Regions from separate parts of the Pseudoalteromonas sp. AS71 genome, predicted to be linked through region 1. Evidence: predicted binding sites of a transcription regulator. Region 1 holds the regulator's gene; each other region holds the start of a gene.

Region 1 (3,169 bases):
GGCTAAATCAAGAGGCAGCGAGTCAATTGATAGTGGGTGTAACCTGCGTGTTTCTGAAAAGCGTTTTATCAACGTTTGATCGTCGCTATCTAAATAAAATAACGTAGGATTTGCAAAGCCTGGTAAGTATTCAAGAATATCGTTAAATTCATCTTGCTCTTTAGGGATGTTTCGCACATCAATGCTAACAGCAATTTTATCGTAGCTATCAGACACACTGCGAACTAATGAAGGAAGCAAGTTAACTGGAATATTATCTACGCAATAATAGCCTAAATCTTCTACAACGCGTAAAGCAACCGACTTTCCAGAACCAGAACGGCCGCTTATGATAATTAACTCCATTTAACACCCTTTATAAAACTATGATTGATCGACAATAACTTGGTAAAGCTCAGTATCAGATTTTGCACTGCGTAACTGTTTACAAAAATCTTTGTTGTTTAGTTTATCAGCAATGGTTGCTAGAGTCTTTAAGTGCTGCTGGTTATCGCCATCTGGTACGATGAGTGCGACAAAAATATCAACAGGGCGATTATCGATTGCATCAAAGTTTATTGGAGTTTCGCTAACGAGCACTAAAGCCAAAGGCTCTTCTGCACCGCTCATTCTTCCATGAGGAATAGCAATGCCACGCCCTATACCTGTACTACCTAATTTCTCTCTGCTCATTAAAGCATTAAGAATATCTTGTTGCGGTAAATACGGAAGTTTGTCGTGAGCAAGTTCGCTAATGAACTCTAAAATTCTTTTTTTGCTATTAAAAAGGACCGCAGCTTTGCTGCAGTCCTGGCATATAAGTGAACTTAATTTCATCATATTAGTGTCGAGCAAGCTTCTCTTTGTGTTTGATTACTTGGCGATCGAGCTTGTCGATCAACGAGTCAATAGCGGCATACATATCTTGATGTTCTGTAGAGGCAAATAGCTCAGCACCGCTTACGTGTATTGTGGCTTCTGCTTTTTGATTTAATTTTTCTACATCGAGAATGACATGAACATTATTAATATGATCAGAGTGTCTTTCAAGCTTCGCAAATTTAGTATTAATATAGTCTCTTAGTGAATCGGTTAATTCTACGTGACGACCAGTTAAGTTTAGTTGCATAAGCATTACCCTCTTAGTTTAGCGTCTTAAATCAGACTTTTACGCTGATTTGACGGTGGAATAGCAAGAGATTCGCGGTATTTTGCGATTGTACGTCTCGCTACTTTAATTCCTTGCTCAGCCAATATATCCGCTATTTTGCTATCACTCAATGGTTTTGCTGAGTTTTCTGCTGCGATTAATTTTCGGATAAGCGCACGTATTGCTGTAGATGAACATTCACCACCGTTTTCAGTACTTACATGGCTTGAGAAAAAATATTTAAGCTCAAATATACCACGGGGTGTATGCATGTACTTTTGAGTAGTCACACGCGAAATTGTCGATTCGTGCATTTCTACCATTTCAGCAACATCATTTAAAACCATTGGTTTCATGGCTTCAGGGCCATGTTCAAAAAAGCCTTGTTGTTGCTTAACAATACAATTAGTAACTTTTAATAGCGTGTCGTTTCTACTTTCTAAGCTTTTAATAAACCATTTAGCTTCTTGTAAATGTGAGCGAATAAACTGGCTGTCGCCACTTGATTTTACAGTGCGAGACATTGCTGCGTATTGGCTATTAACACGAATTTTAGGCATGCTATCTGGGTTTAATTCGACAACCCAGCGGCCTTTAATTTTTTTAACTGACACATCAGGAATAACATACTCAGATTCTTCCCTTACAATAGTATCTGCAGGTTTTGGGTTGAGAGTATGTATTAGTGTCATTACTTCTTTAAGCTCTTCTTCTTTGAGCTTAGTTTTTTTCATTAATGTACGATAGTCGCGAGCTGCTAATAGATCAATATGCTCGGTTAAAATCATTTTCGTTTCATTAATATAAGGTGTTTCTTTATCAAATTGATTAAGCTGAATACACAAACACTCTTGTAAACTACGTGCAGCAATACCAACAGGATCAAACAGTTGGATGCGTTTTAATACCGCTTCAATTTCATCAAGTTCGACTTCGTTATCATCTTCGTTTTCTTGATTAAAGCTTTCTAAAATCTCTTCGCAGCTTAGTGTTAAAATACCTGAATCATCGACAGCTTCTACAATAGCAATAGCAATAGCTTCGTCTGTAGGGCTAAATGGCGTTAGTTGTAATTGCCACATTAAATACTCATGGAGCGTTTCAGTAGAGGCGCCTTGGTATATTGATTCGTCTTCAGGCATTGGACCTGATGAGGCTGCAGGAGCGGCACTCATGTACTCATCCCAACTGACATCCATAGCCATGTCGTCACTTAGCGTGTCTTTTGCAAGTGCTTCACCAGTATCTTGTTCGTATTCGCTCGGAGCATCATCAGCAGATGCGCTAACAGTTATGTCATCGGTATCAGCTTTTTGCTCGTTTTTACCAGCAGCGTCTTCGGAATAGTCTGCCTCTTCAACCTCTAATAGTGGATTACTGTCGAGAGCTTCTTGTATTTCTTGCTGGAGATCCAATGTACTGAGTTGCAACAAACGAATAGCTTGTTGCAACTGTGGAGTCATTGTAAGTTGCTGGCCCATGCGCAGCTGTAGTGATTGCCTCATGTATCTCTAACAATCCTTTTATGTTGTTATAATTAATACTAGCAGATGCTTAAAGACATGGCGTAAATGTTACAGCCTAAATTGCTCGCCTAAGTAAACATCGCGTACTGTTTTATCATTTAATACGTGTTCTGGAGTACCTGATGCAATCAGCTCCCCATGAGAAACAATGTAGGCTTTTTCACAAACATCAAGGGTCTCTCTTACGTTATGGTCGGTAATTAATACACCAATCCCACGATTTTTAAGATGTTCTATTATTTTCTTTATATCTAATACCGAAATAGGGTCAACACCGGCAAACGGTTCATCCAGTAATATAAATTTAGGATCTGCTGCCAGCGCTCGTGCTATTTCTACACGACGACGTTCTCCCCCCGATAATGCCATACCTTGGCTATCACGAATGTGTTGTATGCTAAATTCATCTAATAAGTTATTGAGCGTGTCTTCTCTGGCTTGTTTATTTAGTTCTTTGCGCGTTTCTAAAATGGCCATTAAGTTTTGATAAACAGTCAGCTTTCTAAAAATCGAT
Region 2 (3,169 bases), on a different contig from region 1:
TTAAGCCAACAAGTGTTTTAACATCACTGATTTGTTCGATTGTTTGTTGTGCTGCTTCTACTAATTTTGGGTGAGCTGCAAAGCCTGCTGGCATTTGAGGTACTTGGCCAATTTCGTAGCCAAAAGCAGTAACATCTACATCGTGGTGACGTACTTCTGACGAAATTACTACGTCGCCAACACTTAGTGATGGATCGAATCCACCGGCAGAGCCTGTGTTAATTACGCAATCAGGTTTGAAGTTATCAATCAGTAAGGTGGTTGCAATCGTTGATGCTACTTTACCAATACCAGATTGAACAAGTGTTACTGTGTTACCAGCCAATTCACCAGTATAAAAAGTGAAACCTGCTTTAGTTAAAATTTTTGGGTTTTGCATCGCTTCACGTAAAATTTTAACTTCTGGCTCCATTGCGCCAATAATACCAACATTCATAATGTTTAATTCCTGAGTTTGAATCACTTGATTATACGTGAAGTTAGCAATAAAAAACAAAAAAGCGAGCTTGTTTTTGAGCTCGCTTTAAATACTTTTTAGGAGAGTATTTAATTTGGTTTTTAAATTTCAGCTAAAGCAGTTGTTTGTGCTTTAGCTTGAGAAGGTGAAAGTACCGCTGGCTTATGTGAGCGATTACGAACAGGGCGCTGCGTTTGTGTTGCTGCAGGCTTACCAAGTTTAAACATAATTGCATCGCGTACTTCAGAAGGACGGTAGCCCGATTTAACTTTCATACGAATATGTGGAATACCCGCAGACTCTAATGCACCGTTTACAAACCAGTCGCGTTGAGCTTTGTGGCCATCTTTATTGGCATTGTTAACTAGGTCAACAGCCGCAACAATAGTAAGTTTTTCTTTGTCGATTAATACAAAGTCGAGTTGCTTATTTTTAGCTTTAACTAAAGCAGCACGTTTAGATTTAACAGAAAGACCTTGCTTACAGTCAATAACGTCAATTAACTTAACGCGACTAACAACTTTATATTGATCGCCAACAGCTCGTTCTAGAAGATTTAAAAAAGCGCCTTCAACCTGAGTGAAAACAGTTTGCTTGCGGGTAAAAGGATACGGGTTTCCGCCATCGTCATTAAATTTTGACGCAACAACAGAGGCCCCGACAACTAACACTAAGATTAATAATAAAGCGAATTCCATACGGTAACTCCATAACAACAAATTGACACTGCTCAAATAAAGCAATTTACGTGCCTAAAAAGTATGGGTTATAAAATAAATACCGTTTGTTTTTAAAAGTGAAACTACGCAGCAATTAAGCTTTGTAGCCACTTTCAATGCCTTTAACCGCAATAGCTACAGCATCGTGTGCATGTAGTGATTCATAATGGTTTATTTGCAGCCAGTAGTCGCTGTAATTACCATCCTCCAGCAATGCTTTTATTTTACGTGCGGCATCTTCACAAAACATAAGGTTTTGGCCATTTAAACGGGCAAATTCTTGCTCGTCTTCGCGTTTTACTGCCGCTTGTACAGGCGTTTTAAGTTCAGCTTCAAGGGTATTAATTAGCGTCACAACGTCAAACTCTTGAATATTGCTATCAAGCTTTACTTTTACGTTTGCAATAGAGCGCTGCGAGTGAGGTGTCGCTACAATACCTTGTGTAGTGCCTAGCCACTCGTGGACATCTTTTTGGCTTAAGGTTTCTTGGTTAAACTTTTCGTTAAACGCATTTTGTATAAGCTGGCGCGCAAGTGCCGCAGAGCATGGGCACGTTGAAGAATAGGTAACATCTACGGTTAGCTCGTAGCTAATAATGTTATTTTCAATTGTACTGGTAAGTACAACTGGGTAGCTTTTCCAGCCCGCTTTACCACTTAATAGTGATTTACGGCGTAGCGGTAATTCAAATTTAAATTCAATTTGTGCTTTATCGCTTAGCCCTTCGTGGCTAGTTATAAAGGTATCGAGTGCTTGCGCTATTGTTTGCGGATTAACTTGCTGCTCGGTTGAAAGCAGGTCAAGTGCCAAAAATAGGCGTGACATATGAATGCCTTTGGCATCTTCTTTATGCAAATTAACAAATGCACGGGCTTTAGCGTTTACTGTTACCGGTGATAAGTCTCGCGATTCAAAAATAAATGGCAGTTCGATTTCGCCCATGCCAACCCAGTCTAATTTACCTGTTTGTAAAGCGGGTGCTGTGTCTGCTATATCTGGCATATTGGTTTGCATGTGCGCTACTCGTATTTGGAGATAATAAAGCGGGGCATTTTACACTAAATAATTTATTGCTGAAATGATGAGTTGAGGAGAGAAGCAAAATCAAACATGAAAAATTCTGTTTTTATCGCACAACATGAATATAGGGAGAAGAAAAATGCTAAAATCTGGGTAAATGGTATGTTTATACATGCGCATTGCCTTCTTTATATTTAAGCACACAGCTAAGAGATAAAATTACGTATGACCGATTATTCTTTGAGCCCATGGGCTCGGGTACTTTCCAGCTCAATAACGCGATTTGGTGAATTTAAAACCGCAGCTATTTGTTACACCTTATTTTTAACTGTATCTCTTATTTTATCGAGCATGTTTTATTATGTCGCGATTGGTGAATTGCATCTTGTTGATATTTTGGCTGTGGTGTTTTTTACTGCTGTGGTTTCCCCTTTAATTATAAGTGTATTGCTTAATTCAATTCGCCAATTAGATGCATCGTATGCTTATTTAGATAGCGCAACCAAACAAGAAAAGCTTTTAAATCAAACATTAAAAGATAATATTAGTCGTCTAAATATTGAAATTGACGAACGTAAAATGGCGTTTCATGCCAAGCACCGTGCTATCGAAGAGTTGCGCCGAGAAATTGCTGAACGTAAAAAAACTCAACAAGAACTTGCTCAACAAAGCATGTTGCAACGCTCAATCGTTGATTCATCTCCCGATTTATTTTATTACCGCGATAACAACGGTGTATTTGCCGGCTGTAATAAAATGTTTGAAGAAGTAATGGGTAAATCAAGCAGCGAACTGATTGGTAAAACGGTTGAGCAAATATTTCCGAGTCATTTTTTAGCTGAAGTTTTGGCAACCGACAAAGAGGTAGAGCAGAGCCATAAAGCACTAACTATAGATGTAGGCTATGAAGTGGACGGTGAAACACGTTGGTTTGAGCTGCGTAAATTACCTTTTATAAATGATGACGGTGAC
Region 3 (3,169 bases), on a different contig from region 1:
ATGTAGAGGTTTTTAAACGCGTCATTGGTATTATTTGCAGCAGCTAGCTTTTCGCAGCCAGCTTGCAAGCTTTTTGTTACGGTAAAGCCCTCGCGAGCAAGTGAAATGGCAGGCGCTAAAATTTTTGACAGTGGCAGTGCTGCGTGTTCATCTAGCTCAAGGGCTTTTTGCCAACCGCGTATTGTACCCGCTTGAGTCAATGCGCTTAGTCCGCCGCGCTCTGGTATTTGTGTGAGCGTGTTATAAGCACTTGTATTACTTGCAGCTCGGCCGCAGGCGTCAATAGCAGTGGGCGTTTTTTGGTTTGGGTTATCGATAAGCCAAAAGCTGTCGCCACCAATTGAGTTCATATGGGGATACACTACGCTAATAGCTGCCGCTGCTGCTACCATAGCTTCAGTGGCTGTCCCGCCTTGTTTTAATATATTTATACCCGCCTCAGTGGCCGAAAAATGAGACGAGGTAAATGCAATGTTGTGTGTGGTCATGCCGGTGTGTCCTGTTTAAAGTGTGCAGCTAGGTGCTTAACGCAAGCAAGTAAGCTTTTATCGTTACCGTGGCTCATCATTAATGAAAAACCATACGGGTGATCATTTGTTAAATCAGCCAATGGTAAATGCACTTGCGCTGAGCCACTAAGGCCTGCAATTGCCGAAAGCGTAATAATTTGCATGCGTAAGGCGCTTGTGTCGGCGCCTAATTTAGGTGCAGTTGTAGGGGTGGTGGGTAAAAATAAGCAGCTGTGCTTGTTTAAGTTTTTAGCGACGACTGTTTGCCACTCGTGCTGTATTTTTAACGCCTCTTGTTCTTCTTGCTTGGTTAAAGCCAGTGCCATTTTAAAACGAGCCGTAATTGCTGGCGCAAAATGAGAAAGCTGATCTGGGAGTTCAATCCAATCTCGGTGCGTTTTAGCAATCGCACGACCTTGTAATATTCTAAAGGTATCGGCAAGCTCACTTAGTAAACCAACGTTGGGGAGCTTAAAATCGATATGATGATTAAAATAAGGTTTGGTTTTTTCTAAAAGATTACCCAGTGGTGCTTGTAAAGAGGGGTCAACAAGTTCAAAGAGTGCTTCGCAAATAACCAGCGTATTTACTTTATTAATAGGTTGTTGTGGTAATAATACATTGCCAACGCTGCTTAATAGCTCGGCGCTTTGGGTAAGCCAACCTATAGTATCAAAAGGCGGTGCCAACGGTATTAGGCCGTCTTTTTCAATCACGTTATGGCTTGGCCTTATACCAAATAAACCACAATAGCTGGCGGGTATTCTAATTGAGCCGCCAGTGTCGGTGCCTAAGCCAATATCGGCTAAGTTAGCAGCAACGGCTGCTGCCGAACCCATACTCGAACCGCCACTTGCATGACCGCTAAGTTTTGGGTTTTGTGCTGCACCATAGTGAATGTTATTTCCCTCTAAGCTATAAGCCAGTTCGTCTGTGTGGGTAAAGCCTATAAAGTTACAACCAGCGGTCATGAGCTTATTAACCGAGCTTGCCGTATTTTGAGCCGGTTTAGCCGTTTTAAACCAGTGTGGGTTGCCAGCGCTATTACGCTCGCCTTTTACTGCAAATACATCTTTTATTGCAAGACGCTTATTAATAAGCGTGCCTTGGTAATGTGTTTGCCATGCCTTAGGACCATGGTCACAAAAAATACCGGTCGTATTATTATTTTTGGTACTCATATCACCACTCGTTATAAAAAATCTGACCAAGCAGTTCAGATTTAGAGTGATTAAAAAGACGGATTAATTTTTATTATTTTTCAGCTCACTGCGTAACATCTTGTTTTTATTTTACAGAGCCTGATCCGCTTTTTAATCGGTTAGCTTATTACATTGTTTAAAACCTAAGCAAGAGGAATGCCATAAATTAAAATCCTGTCCAATTGGTCAGGATTTGGCGAGTTGTATGAGGTTAGTAAATATGGGCTGTAAAAATAGTGGTATTAAAATGAGCTAAAACAAACCAATTTGGTGCGCAGATGCACCACGTTGGTCTTTATTTATATGGTTTTGAGTGCTAAATAAGGGGCGTTTTACTGATGATTAAACCATTAATATCGGCGTAAACCCAATCGTTAGGTTCTAGGGTGGTGCTAAGCATGGTAACAGCTTGGTTTTTATCACCAAAGCCGCGCTTTAAGGTACTACGCGGTGTAGAGCCTAGCGCCATAACTGGTAAGTCCATAGTGGCAAGTATTTCTATATCTCGGCAACAGCCATTTATTATTACGCCTTCCCAGCCATTATTTAAGGCACGTTCAGCCATAATGTCGCCAATAAACGCAAAGCGTTTGCTCGCAAACCCGTTAATAACTAATACTTTACCTTCACCATCTTCATGCAATATATCGGCGGCAAAAGAGTTGTCTTCTGGGCAGGTAACGGTAACGACTTGACCGTAAAACGTGGTTTTTTTACCAAAGTGATGAAGGCCACTGTCGGCTACTTGTACGCTATCGCGATGATCGTCAAATAAATCGGGTGTAGTAAAGGGTGTCATGGGTTAAGTCTCACTTTGCTCAGGTATTTTAAGACCAATACCTTTTAAAATTATGTGGGCAATTGATTGCGTAATTTGTGCCACATCGGTTTTGTCGTACTCTAATTTGTTCATTACGAGTAAAACCTCAGCCTGAAAGTCGGCGTAATACTGCGTGGTAGACCAAATAGTAAAGAGCAAATGGTAGGGGTCAACCTTATCCATTTTATCTGCGTCCATCCATGCTTGAAGTACATCAACTTTTTGCTTAACCCAAGGGCGGGTATTGGTTCTAAAGTAGTTTTGTAAATAAGGGGCACCGCGCAGTATTTCGCTGGCAAATAAGCGAGATTGCATTGGCTGATTTACGGCGAGTATTACTTTACTTTTAATATAGTTATAAAGCACGGTAGCTGGATCGTCGTTAATTGTGACGTTATCGAGCCCTAAGTTCCAATTAGCTATTATGCGGTCTATCACAGACTCGTACAGACCATCTTTACTTTTAAAGTAATACAAAATATTAGCTTTTGGCACCTGCGCTTCTTTAGCAACCATGCTCATACTTGCTCCGTCGTAACCTAATTGCGAAAACAATTGCTCGGCGGCATCTAAAATTAGTTTTTGGTTTTTTTCGCGTGTTACTTCTTTTTTATTTGGTTTTATTTGTGTGGTCATTG

The links. Region 1 encodes sigma-54, which starts transcription at its own class of promoters, with help from an activator protein. Its sites were predicted from a motif close to GTTGGCACGNNNNTNGNNT; they were not measured.
Region 2: WNY98_RS19105 (DUF2726 domain-containing protein) is a predicted target of sigma-54. The motif match lies at 1,195-1,213, and genes of this name have one in related genera.
Region 3: WNY98_RS04485 (amidase family protein) is a predicted target of sigma-54. The motif match lies at 1,857-1,875, and genes of this name have one in related genera.

Annotation. Positions count from the first base shown of each region.
Region 1 covers NZ_JBBMQZ010000001.1:49,496-52,664, forward strand. Annotated here, with positions in the region: gene rapZ (RNase adapter RapZ) at 1-345, opposite strand, end outside; gene ptsN (PTS IIA-like nitrogen regulatory protein PtsN) at 364-816, opposite strand; gene hpf (ribosome hibernation promoting factor) at 821-1,108, opposite strand; gene WNY98_RS00290 (RNA polymerase factor sigma-54) at 1,135-2,634, opposite strand; gene lptB (LPS export ABC transporter ATP-binding protein) at 2,704-3,169, opposite strand, start outside.
Region 2 covers NZ_JBBMQZ010000033.1:11,295-14,463, reverse strand. Annotated here, with positions in the region: gene mtnN (5'-methylthioadenosine/S-adenosylhomocysteine nucleosidase) at 1-436, opposite strand, end outside; gene WNY98_RS19105 (DUF2726 domain-containing protein) at 559-1,155, opposite strand; gene folE2 (GTP cyclohydrolase FolE2) at 1,271-2,191, opposite strand; gene arcB (aerobic respiration two-component sensor histidine kinase ArcB) at 2,423-3,169, shown strand, end outside.
Region 3 covers NZ_JBBMQZ010000004.1:123,437-126,605, forward strand. Annotated here, with positions in the region: gene WNY98_RS04480 (gamma-glutamyltransferase) at 1-488, opposite strand, end outside; gene WNY98_RS04485 (amidase family protein) at 485-1,690, opposite strand; gene WNY98_RS04490 (putative 4-hydroxy-4-methyl-2-oxoglutarate aldolase) at 2,028-2,510, opposite strand; gene WNY98_RS04495 (TetR/AcrR family transcriptional regulator) at 2,514-3,167, opposite strand.